2 regions of the Bradyrhizobium sp. UFLA06-06 genome follow, and region 2 is predicted to be linked to the other one. Evidence: riboswitches for the same ligand, from Rfam matches in the RefSeq annotation. Region 2 holds a riboswitch; the other holds the start of a gene.
What was found. A riboswitch is a leader RNA that binds a small molecule or an ion and turns the genes downstream of it on or off. The one in region 2 is predicted to bind ZMP and ZTP.

Region 1: another riboswitch for ZMP and ZTP. It lies ahead of IF803_RS05720 (serine hydroxymethyltransferase); the one in region 2 lies ahead of IF803_RS15180 (bifunctional 5,10-methylenetetrahydrofolate dehydrogenase/5,10-methenyltetrahydrofolate cyclohydrolase).

What each region holds. Positions count from the first base shown of each region.
Region 1 covers NZ_JADFUD010000005.1:29,806-33,987, reverse strand. The annotation lists gene IF803_RS05730 (HAD family hydrolase) at 1-190, opposite strand, end outside; gene IF803_RS05725 (hypothetical protein) at 632-787, opposite strand; gene IF803_RS05720 (serine hydroxymethyltransferase) at 896-2,167, opposite strand; ZMP/ZTP riboswitch at 2,204-2,289, opposite strand; gene IF803_RS05715 (YybH family protein) at 2,421-2,867, opposite strand; gene IF803_RS05710 (winged helix-turn-helix transcriptional regulator) at 2,975-3,667, opposite strand; gene IF803_RS05705 (response regulator) at 3,881-4,182, opposite strand, start outside.
Region 2 covers NZ_JADFUD010000015.1:7,029-11,210, reverse strand. The annotation lists gene IF803_RS15195 (hypothetical protein) at 193-831, shown strand; gene IF803_RS15190 (hypothetical protein) at 1,046-1,570, shown strand; gene IF803_RS15185 (hypothetical protein) at 1,691-2,101, opposite strand; ZMP/ZTP riboswitch at 2,319-2,398, shown strand; gene IF803_RS15180 (bifunctional 5,10-methylenetetrahydrofolate dehydrogenase/5,10-methenyltetrahydrofolate cyclohydrolase) at 2,414-3,277, shown strand; gene IF803_RS15175 (MaoC/PaaZ C-terminal domain-containing protein) at 3,407-3,859, shown strand.

The DNA.
Region 1 (4,182 bases), on a different contig from region 2:
CGTCGATCCGGCCGATCTCGTGATGCTTGAAACTGTCGTCGACGACAAAGCGCGTGGCGAGCTCGGCGGGCGCGCAGCCGGCATGCTGCGCCCAGTGCGCCACCACCTTGTCAAAGTTGATGTCGAGCACGACGCGGCCGATATCGAACAGCAGCACGTCGACGGAGTTGGGAGAGAATTGCGAGGTCATTGCGTGAAACCGTGTACGAGAATTGCGGGCAGGCGGCAATGTCCTCGATTTCAGTGACGGGTGTACGTGGCGTTGCATTCATCGCGAGACTGTTCCCGCGCACACCACCGTCGTCCCGGCGAAGGCCGGGACCCATAACCACAGGGTTGGGTTGTTGAGAGGAGGCTGTGGCCCCAGCGTCGCGCAACAATTCCCATTCGTGGTAATGGGTCCCGGCCTTCGCCGGGACGACGCCGGATGTGTTGTCGCTTGTGCGTCAAACATCCGCATTCTCGCGACATGATTTGTCCGAGCTTTGCTCTTCGTTTCACCCTATATTTTTCTATATTTTTGCTGCGGGGCTAGCCACGTCGGGCAACTCAGTGGCACGCGCGCGCGAGCTTTCAGGGCAGCAAGCGGCTCGACGCCTGCCGGCGGCTTGGTGCCCGCCGGGCGTCGCGCTCACAGCCTGGACAGCGCCAGGCCGAGGTAACCGATCAGCGCACCGGTGCTGAGAATGATGACGACGAGCGCCTGCTCCGAGCGTGCTTGCAAGGTTTTCCGGGTCACGGCGTTGGACGCTCCGTCTTCGAGATCATGCGGTCCAACGAACAGCATCGATTTCCGTTCCGGTCTTTCCCGGGGAACCTTCACGACGTGCCCATGCAGGCCGCACGCCCGGACGAGCGACGCGACGAACGCGGAACAGGAACGCAGGTCGGCTGCCTATGAGGGCGGCGCGATCCCCGGAACGGGGAAAGCGCGGCACATCTCGACGCTGTTCGACCTCAGTCGTTTGACGACCGCTGCATCTCCCTTCGACCGGAGGGATTCCGCAATGAGTTCGGCGATGAGGCGCATTTCGGGCTCGCCCATGCCGCGCGTGGTCGCCGCCGGCGTCCCGAGGCGAATGCCGCTCGGCTTGAGCGGCGGACGCGGATCGTCGGGAATGATCTGCTTGTTTGCGGTGATCCCGACGGCGTCGAGGATGTTCTCGGCCGCGCCGCCGTCCAGGCCGACGCTGGCCACCGTATCCACGACCATCATGTGATTGTCGGTTCCGCCGGTGATCAACGTCATGCCGCGTTCCATCAACGCTTCGGCCAGGACCTTCGCGTTGCGCATGACCAGCCTTGCATAGGCCTGAAAATCGGACGTCGATGCCTTCTTCAGCGTGACCGCGGTTCCGGCCACAACGTTCATGTGCGGACCGCCCTGCAATCCCGGGAACACCGACGCGTCAATCTTGCCGGCGAACTCCCGGCGACAAAGAACGATGCCGCCACGCGGCCCGCGAAGCGTTTTGTGCGATGTCGTCGTCATCACGTCGAAACCCGCATCGAGCGGATTGCGCAAGGCGTTGCCGGCGATCAGGCCGCCGTAATGGCTGACGTCGGCCATGGTCAGTGCACCCACCTCATCGGCGATGCTCTTGAAGGACGCATAATCCAGATCGCGCGGATAGGAGCTGTAGCCGCACAGCACCAGCTTCGGACGGACGTGCCGGGCCATGGCGCGGAGCTCATCGAAATCGATGGCGCCGCCGTTTGACGGCTGCGTCTTGTAACGGGCGAAGTTGAAGAGCCGCCCCATGTGCGACACGGGCGCGCCGTGGGTGAGATGGCCGCCGTGTGACAGGTCCATCGCCAATATCGTATCGCCGGGCTGCAGCAGGCCGAGATACACGGCCTGGTTCATTGGCGACCCGGACAGAGGCTGAACGTTGGCATGTTCGGCGCGGAACAGCGCACACGCTCGCTGTCGGGCAAGGTTCTCTATCTGGTCCGTAAATTCCTGGCCGCCGTAATAGCGGCGTCCCGGATAGCCCTCGGAATACTTGTTGGTGAACACCGATCCAAGCAGCTCAAGAACCTCGGGATATGTGTAGTTCTCCGACGGAATCAGCTCGACGCCGTCTTGCTGGCGGCGCTCTTCGCCCTCGAGCGCAAGGGCAACTTCCGAATCGTTGAGGTGGAGTTCATTGCGGAATGACGGCATGGTCCGGGCTCCCTAAGACGCTGGATCATCAGCTGAACGGGTTGCCCAGGCGAACGGCGTTAGAACCCTTCGCGCTTCACCGTGGTCAATTCCACGTAAGCTCGCCAGTCGCGCGAGGGGCGAATGAGCCTGCAGCTCATCGCGAGCAGCAGGCTATTCAATCCTCGGCGGTCCCGCAAGGGTTCCATAGCAGGCAGGGTTCCATAGCTGGCGTCGCCGGGAGGCTGACTGCGTAGCAGTAGCACCCGCGAATCTATTCCTTGACGAAAATGTGGGACTTTATCTTCCACTGCCCGTCGGGTTGGCGTTCAAGCAGTCTCACGGTGCTGCCAGAAATTGGCGCCGCCTTCTCATTTACCACTAGCGTGGCCGTGAAATGCGAGGTGGTGTAGGCGTAGTTTCCCATGGACAACACATCGACCAGCTCAACCTTGTGCTCTCTGACGCTTCTTCCCCGCCCGGCAAAGAAACTACGGATTGCCAAAGGGCCGGTGAGCGGCTGCGCACCGGGCGGCATCAATCTGCCGTCAGCGGTATACAATGGAAGCAGGGCATCGAAGTCTGCGTTGTTGATGGCGGCATCCCACTTGGCAGCCACAGAGGAAAGTTCGTCGGCAAGTGGGTCTGCTGCTGCATGACCAACGCAAGCACAAGTGAAGATCAAAAGCAGGGCGTATGAAAGAAGAGAAGGGCGGCTCATCCTTGCCTCCTTTAGCTGAGATGCTCAGCGCATGAGCGCATTCGCAAACGCTACAGCTGGGGGAAGCAGGGTCACTAGTCCAAAAAGTGGACTGGGAGAGGTGTCTTTCAGCTAGCTAAGACTTGCCCTGCGGCCGCAGACGCCTCACTGGCATATTTGCTACGTGGAAACCAAGCCCGCATGCTGTTCACAAGATGCTTAGGACCGTCGATCTCGATTTTGCCGAGCTCACGCGCCCGTAGCAGCGGCATCTCGTCTACGAAAATCTGCACAAGCGTCAGCAGACTCGCATAGAGGCTGATATCGACCTTGAAGCCGGGGTCATCCCAGCAGAGATCGGCTTCCTCCTTCTTCACAACAAACCACCAGCGCTTCGGCCGAGCGTCCGCAATCTCAATGTACAGCACGAAGTCGCATGGAATGTGCCTTAGATCGAACGAACGGCGCATATTCCACATGAGCCGGCCCGCGTGGAGTTCGTTCGGTGTGAGCTGGCTGCGAGCCCATTTGTGGCCCCAATAGCCCATTGCATCGATAATTGGCCTGGCTTCCCTGGCCGCCTGGGTTGGATGGTACTCCCAATGCCCGTTGTCGCCTGGTTGGCGTGAGACTAGCCCGGCCTCTTCTAGAGTTTGCAGGCGCTTGGAGAGGAGGGTCGGCGACATCTGTGGAATGCCGCGGCGAAGCTGGTTGAAGTGGCGGGACCCCAGCAGCAGTTCGCGGAGCAAGAGCGGGGTCCACCGCTCCGTGAGAATTTCCGCAGCTTTGGCTACGGGGCAAAATGATCCATAGCCTTTCATGACGAGAACTTTAGCATCACGAGGGCCACCAAGGTAGTCCAGTCTCTGGACTATGGTCCCAGGCGCGCCAGTATCGAGGCTCTCCTGTTACGCCTGGTACGCGACTTTCTCGGGACTCGGCCATTCGACGATGCGGCTCGATGTTCGGTTTGCCCGGAGGCAAATGCGGCTCGATTTACCGGTACGCGGCCTCGCTGGCGCCGCCACGGAGGCTCAGCGTTCGCCGAGGTCGGTCTGCGTCAGGATACCCTGCCGCAACGCGAGGCGGACCAGCTCGATATCCGTGCCGACGCCGAGCTTGTCCTTGATCAGGGAATGCAGGTTCGCGACCGTCTTCGGGCTGAGGTGCAGCGCCTCGGCGATCTCCTCGGTGGTGTTCTCCGCGAGCAGCATCCGCAGCACCTCGAATTCCCGCGCGGTCAGGAGGTCGGCAGCCTTCCTCTCGCCGGCAAGGTGGCTGAGCGCGAGCTCGTGGTCGATATCCGGGCTGATCGCGATCTTGCCCGACAGCGCAT
Region 2 (4,182 bases):
GAGCGGCCGGCCATGAGGCCATCCCTCCGTGCTGCCGGCCGCAAGATTGTCGTCCCGGAATGAAACCATTGCGGCCGTCAGCGATTGTCTTCGCGTGGCCGCTCGACCTGCGGCCGCCCCGGAAGCCGCGCGGTGCGGCTTCCTCTCTGTGTGGGGGCGGCCCGATCGGGCCGCCAGGGTGAGGGCACGACGATGCGGATCGGCTTGGCGTCGTTTCGGAGGTTGGCCGCCGGACGTCTCGGTGAGGGCGGCTTCTACGCCAGCCTGCTGCTGCCGCTGATTGCGCTCGCCGGGATCGCCGCCTGGTTCATGCTCCCCGAGCCGAGCGACGCCGGAGACCGGGATGTCTGGCCGGTGTCGTCCAGCATCGTCCGCACCGCGCAGAACGCCTCGACCGGCGCGCAACCCGCCCAAATCACAAATCAGGCCGCGCGGGACGCGCTGGCCGCACCGGCGGACGAGCCGACCACCGTCGGCGTGGCCACCGCCCCACAGGGCGCAGAGGAGGCCAGGTCGTCCGGGCCTGGCGCTGAAAGGTCTCCGCTGGACAAGCTGCGGATCGCCTCGCAATCGTGGCGGCGCGGCGGGCTGGGTTCGAAGGCGCTCGTCACCCTGACGCTGCGCAATGCCAATGATTTCGCCGTCAAGGATATCGAGATCGCCTGCGCCTTCATCCGCCGGGACGGTCGGCCGCTGACCGAGCGCAAGCGGCTGATCTCCGACACCATCGCCATGAAAAGCCGCAAGACCTACTCGCGGATGTTGGTCGGGTTCGTCAATGTTAACGCAAACAAGGCGAAATGTTCGGTCGTGACGGCGAGCCGCCTTTAATTCCCGGCATCCCGAAAAAGTGACCGCGAATTGACTTGCCGGGTGAACCGTAACGGCCGGACAGGAACTAACTAATAAACCAGCCGTTAGCGAACGACCCGGGAGCGCGGACCGCGTCCGGGTGATCATGCGCAGACGATGAGATCGCCCGCGCGATGACTAATGTCGTCGCGCCGAGATGAACCGCGCCCGCTGCGCGGGGGGAGCTACCAAAATGCCTGTGGCGCGTTATTTCCTGTTCGTTGGTGGAGTGCTGCTCGCGCTGCTCTTCGTCGTCAATTCCATCGTGCCGCAGGAGGCCGTGGTCGCCGGTCAGAACCAGGGCCTGTCGTCGCCGGGCGTCGACAAGACCATGGTGCGCATCAAGTCGACCCAGAAATTGCCCGAGCGGGTGGTCTACGACACCAATTTGCCGACCATTGTTCCGGCGCAGGTCAACGCGGTCGCCGCGGCCGTCCCGTCGGCTTCGGGTGACGCGTCGGCGCAAGCCCGTGTCCGCAATACGTTCGCCCAGTTCATTCCGCCGGAGAAGGCTGACGCGCAGAAGGTCGCGGCCGAGGCAAAGCCGGCCGAGCAGCCGGCGCAGGCCCAACCTCAGGTGCCGAAGAAGCGCAAGGTCGCGCGCTACCATGCCCATCCCCAGCAGCCGATGCGGCTGGCGCAGCCCGGCATGTATCAGCCCTACCGCGTCGCGCAGCAGCAGCGCATGGGCTTCTTCGGCGGGTTCGGCACCTGGTAAGAAAGGCCGCCCGCAGCCGGCAATCAATGCGCCGCCGCAAACACTTGCGGCGGCTTTTTCATGTCCGCGATCAGGCGGGTGGCCGGATCCGGGACGGCGTCCGAGCGCCGCTCGCTACCTTTAGCGCGGCAGGCGCGGAATCTTGTCCGCGAAGCCGTTGTAGCAGGTCAGCCGCTCGTCCTCTTCCTTCACGAAGCGGCAATCGTTGACGCCCTTGGCCGGGGTGGCCTTCGGCTTCGGCTGCGGCTTGAAGATCTCGTCGTAGCAGATCAGCCGTTCCTTGGTGGCGTCGTCGATGTCCTGACAGGCCTGAAGCTTCTGGGCGACCGATTGCGGCTTGCCGGGCGTGGCAGGCTTCTCGCCCTTCTTGGCGGCCGACTTCTTGCCGACCTGGACCAGCGGCTTGTCGCCGACCATCGGCTGCGAGGTCGCCGCCGCCGGCTTGTCTGCGTCGGCGGGGGCCGGCGTGGTTCCTTGGGCAAGCGCGGCAGCCGGGCAGAAGAGCGCCAGCGCGAGGATGATATGTCTCATGTCGAAAATGTCCGAAATGGCGTGATGACCGGAAGGATGGCGCCGGGGATCGGAAAAGCCCGGCAAGCGCCGAGACTTAACGCAAGTCTTGCCCGAATCCTACCCCCAGAGGCGATCCGCCCGGCACCGATCCACCGGCAAAAGTGAGGGCAATTCGTCGCCGTTCGACCCGCGGGAGAGCGTGAATTGCCTTTGCCTGGCGGGGCGGCTATGACGACGCCATCTGCGCGACTGGCGCTTGGATGGACCACCATCGGGGAGTGCAGAGACTGAACGCCGCGCGCCTGGGCACCGCTTCGAAACGGAGGTGCCATGACGGCGAACATTCTCGATGGGCATGCACATGCCCAAATTGTCATCGACAAGATTGCTGGCGAACTCGATCGGCTGCCCCGCGCGCCGGGGCTTGCGGTCGTGCTGGTCGGCTGTGACGCGGCGAGCCAGATCTATGTGCAGAGCAAGGTCAGGATGGCCGAACGGCTCGGCCTGCGCGGTGAGGTCGCACGCCTGCCGGATGATGCCAGCGATGCCGATCTGCTTGCCAGAGTAGAGGCGCTCAATGCGCGCGACGATATCGACGGCATCCTCGTGCAGCTGCCGTTGCCGGCGCATATCGACGCCTTGCGCGTGATGGCGGCGGTCGATCCCGCCAAGGACGTCGACGGCCTGCACGCCCTGAACGCCGGCCGGCTGTTTCACGGCGACGATGCGCTGGTGCCGTGCACGCCGCTCGGCTGTCTCCGGCTGATCAAATCGACCCTGCCAGACCTCACCGGCGCCCATGCCGTGGTGATCGGCAGCTCCAACATCGTCGGCAAGCCGATGGCCGCGCTGCTGCTGCAGGAGCACGCGACCGTGACGCAGACCCATATCCACACCCGCGGCATCAGCAGGATCTGCCGCGAGGCCGACATCCTGGTGAGCGCGGTGGGCAAGGCCGGCCTCGTGCGCGGCGACTGGATCAAGCCGCAGGCCATCGTCATCGACGTCGGCACCACGCGCGTCGAGAAGCCGGACGGCGGCTATACGGTGTGCGGCGACGTCTCGTTCGAGGAGGCGGTGCAGGTCGCCGGCGCGATCACGCCGGTGCCGCGTGGCGTCGGCCCGATGACAATCGCCTGCCTGATGGAGAACACGGTGAAGGCCGCAAAGGCGAGGGCGGCCCGGCTGCAATAGCGGGGGATGCCTGCGGCGATATGCGCGCGGCGGGTGTCGCTCGCGTATCGCGCGCGAAGTTCATGACGTCCGGGGTAATGGAAAGCCCGCACCATTGGTCTAGCATCGCGCGACAGATGGAGGCGGGCGATGCTGTATGCGGAAGATCTTACCGAGGGCCAGACGTTCAAGCTTGGCAGCTACACCATCGGTGAGGCCGAGATCCTGGAGTTCGCCGGGAAATATGATCCGGTGCCGATCCATACCGATCCCGTCGCGGCGGCAGTGGGCCCGTTCGGCGGCCTGATCGCAAGCGGCTTCAACACCATTGCGATCTATCAGCGGCTCGTCGTGGAGGCGATCTGGACCAAGGTGGCGGGGATCGTCGGGCGGAGCTTCGAGATTCGCCTGCCGAGCCCGGTTCGGCCCGGTGCCACGCTCACTGGCCAATCCCGGATCCAGAAGATCACCATCAGGCCGGAGCGGCGCGACGCCGTCGTGATCTTCAAGACGGAGCTGGTCAACGACGAGCAGCGCCCCGTTCTTGTCCTCGTGCTCGACGCGCTGATCCACATGCGGCCGGCGGAGCAGGGGCGGGCGTAGCTCGGCTGACGGGCATGCCGAACTCATCCGCCTCGGACGGCGGCCAACGCCGCTAGGTGTTTCCCGCACGCGACTTGTCGTCGCGCAATGTTGCGGCAAATATGACAGGCCGGCGGCAGAACAGCAGCGTATCAATGACGTCGTCATCGACGAGCCATGCTGCCCGGTATTTACTTCGTCGATGCGCCGAAGGCATTCGACCCAGACGGATGTGCCGCCGTGAAACGCAGCAAGCAGACGCACGGAGAGATCGAAGCCAGGCGGCGCAAGGCCGAGGAATGGCGCCGCATCCAGGCGCAACGCGCCGCTGAACGGCAACGGCT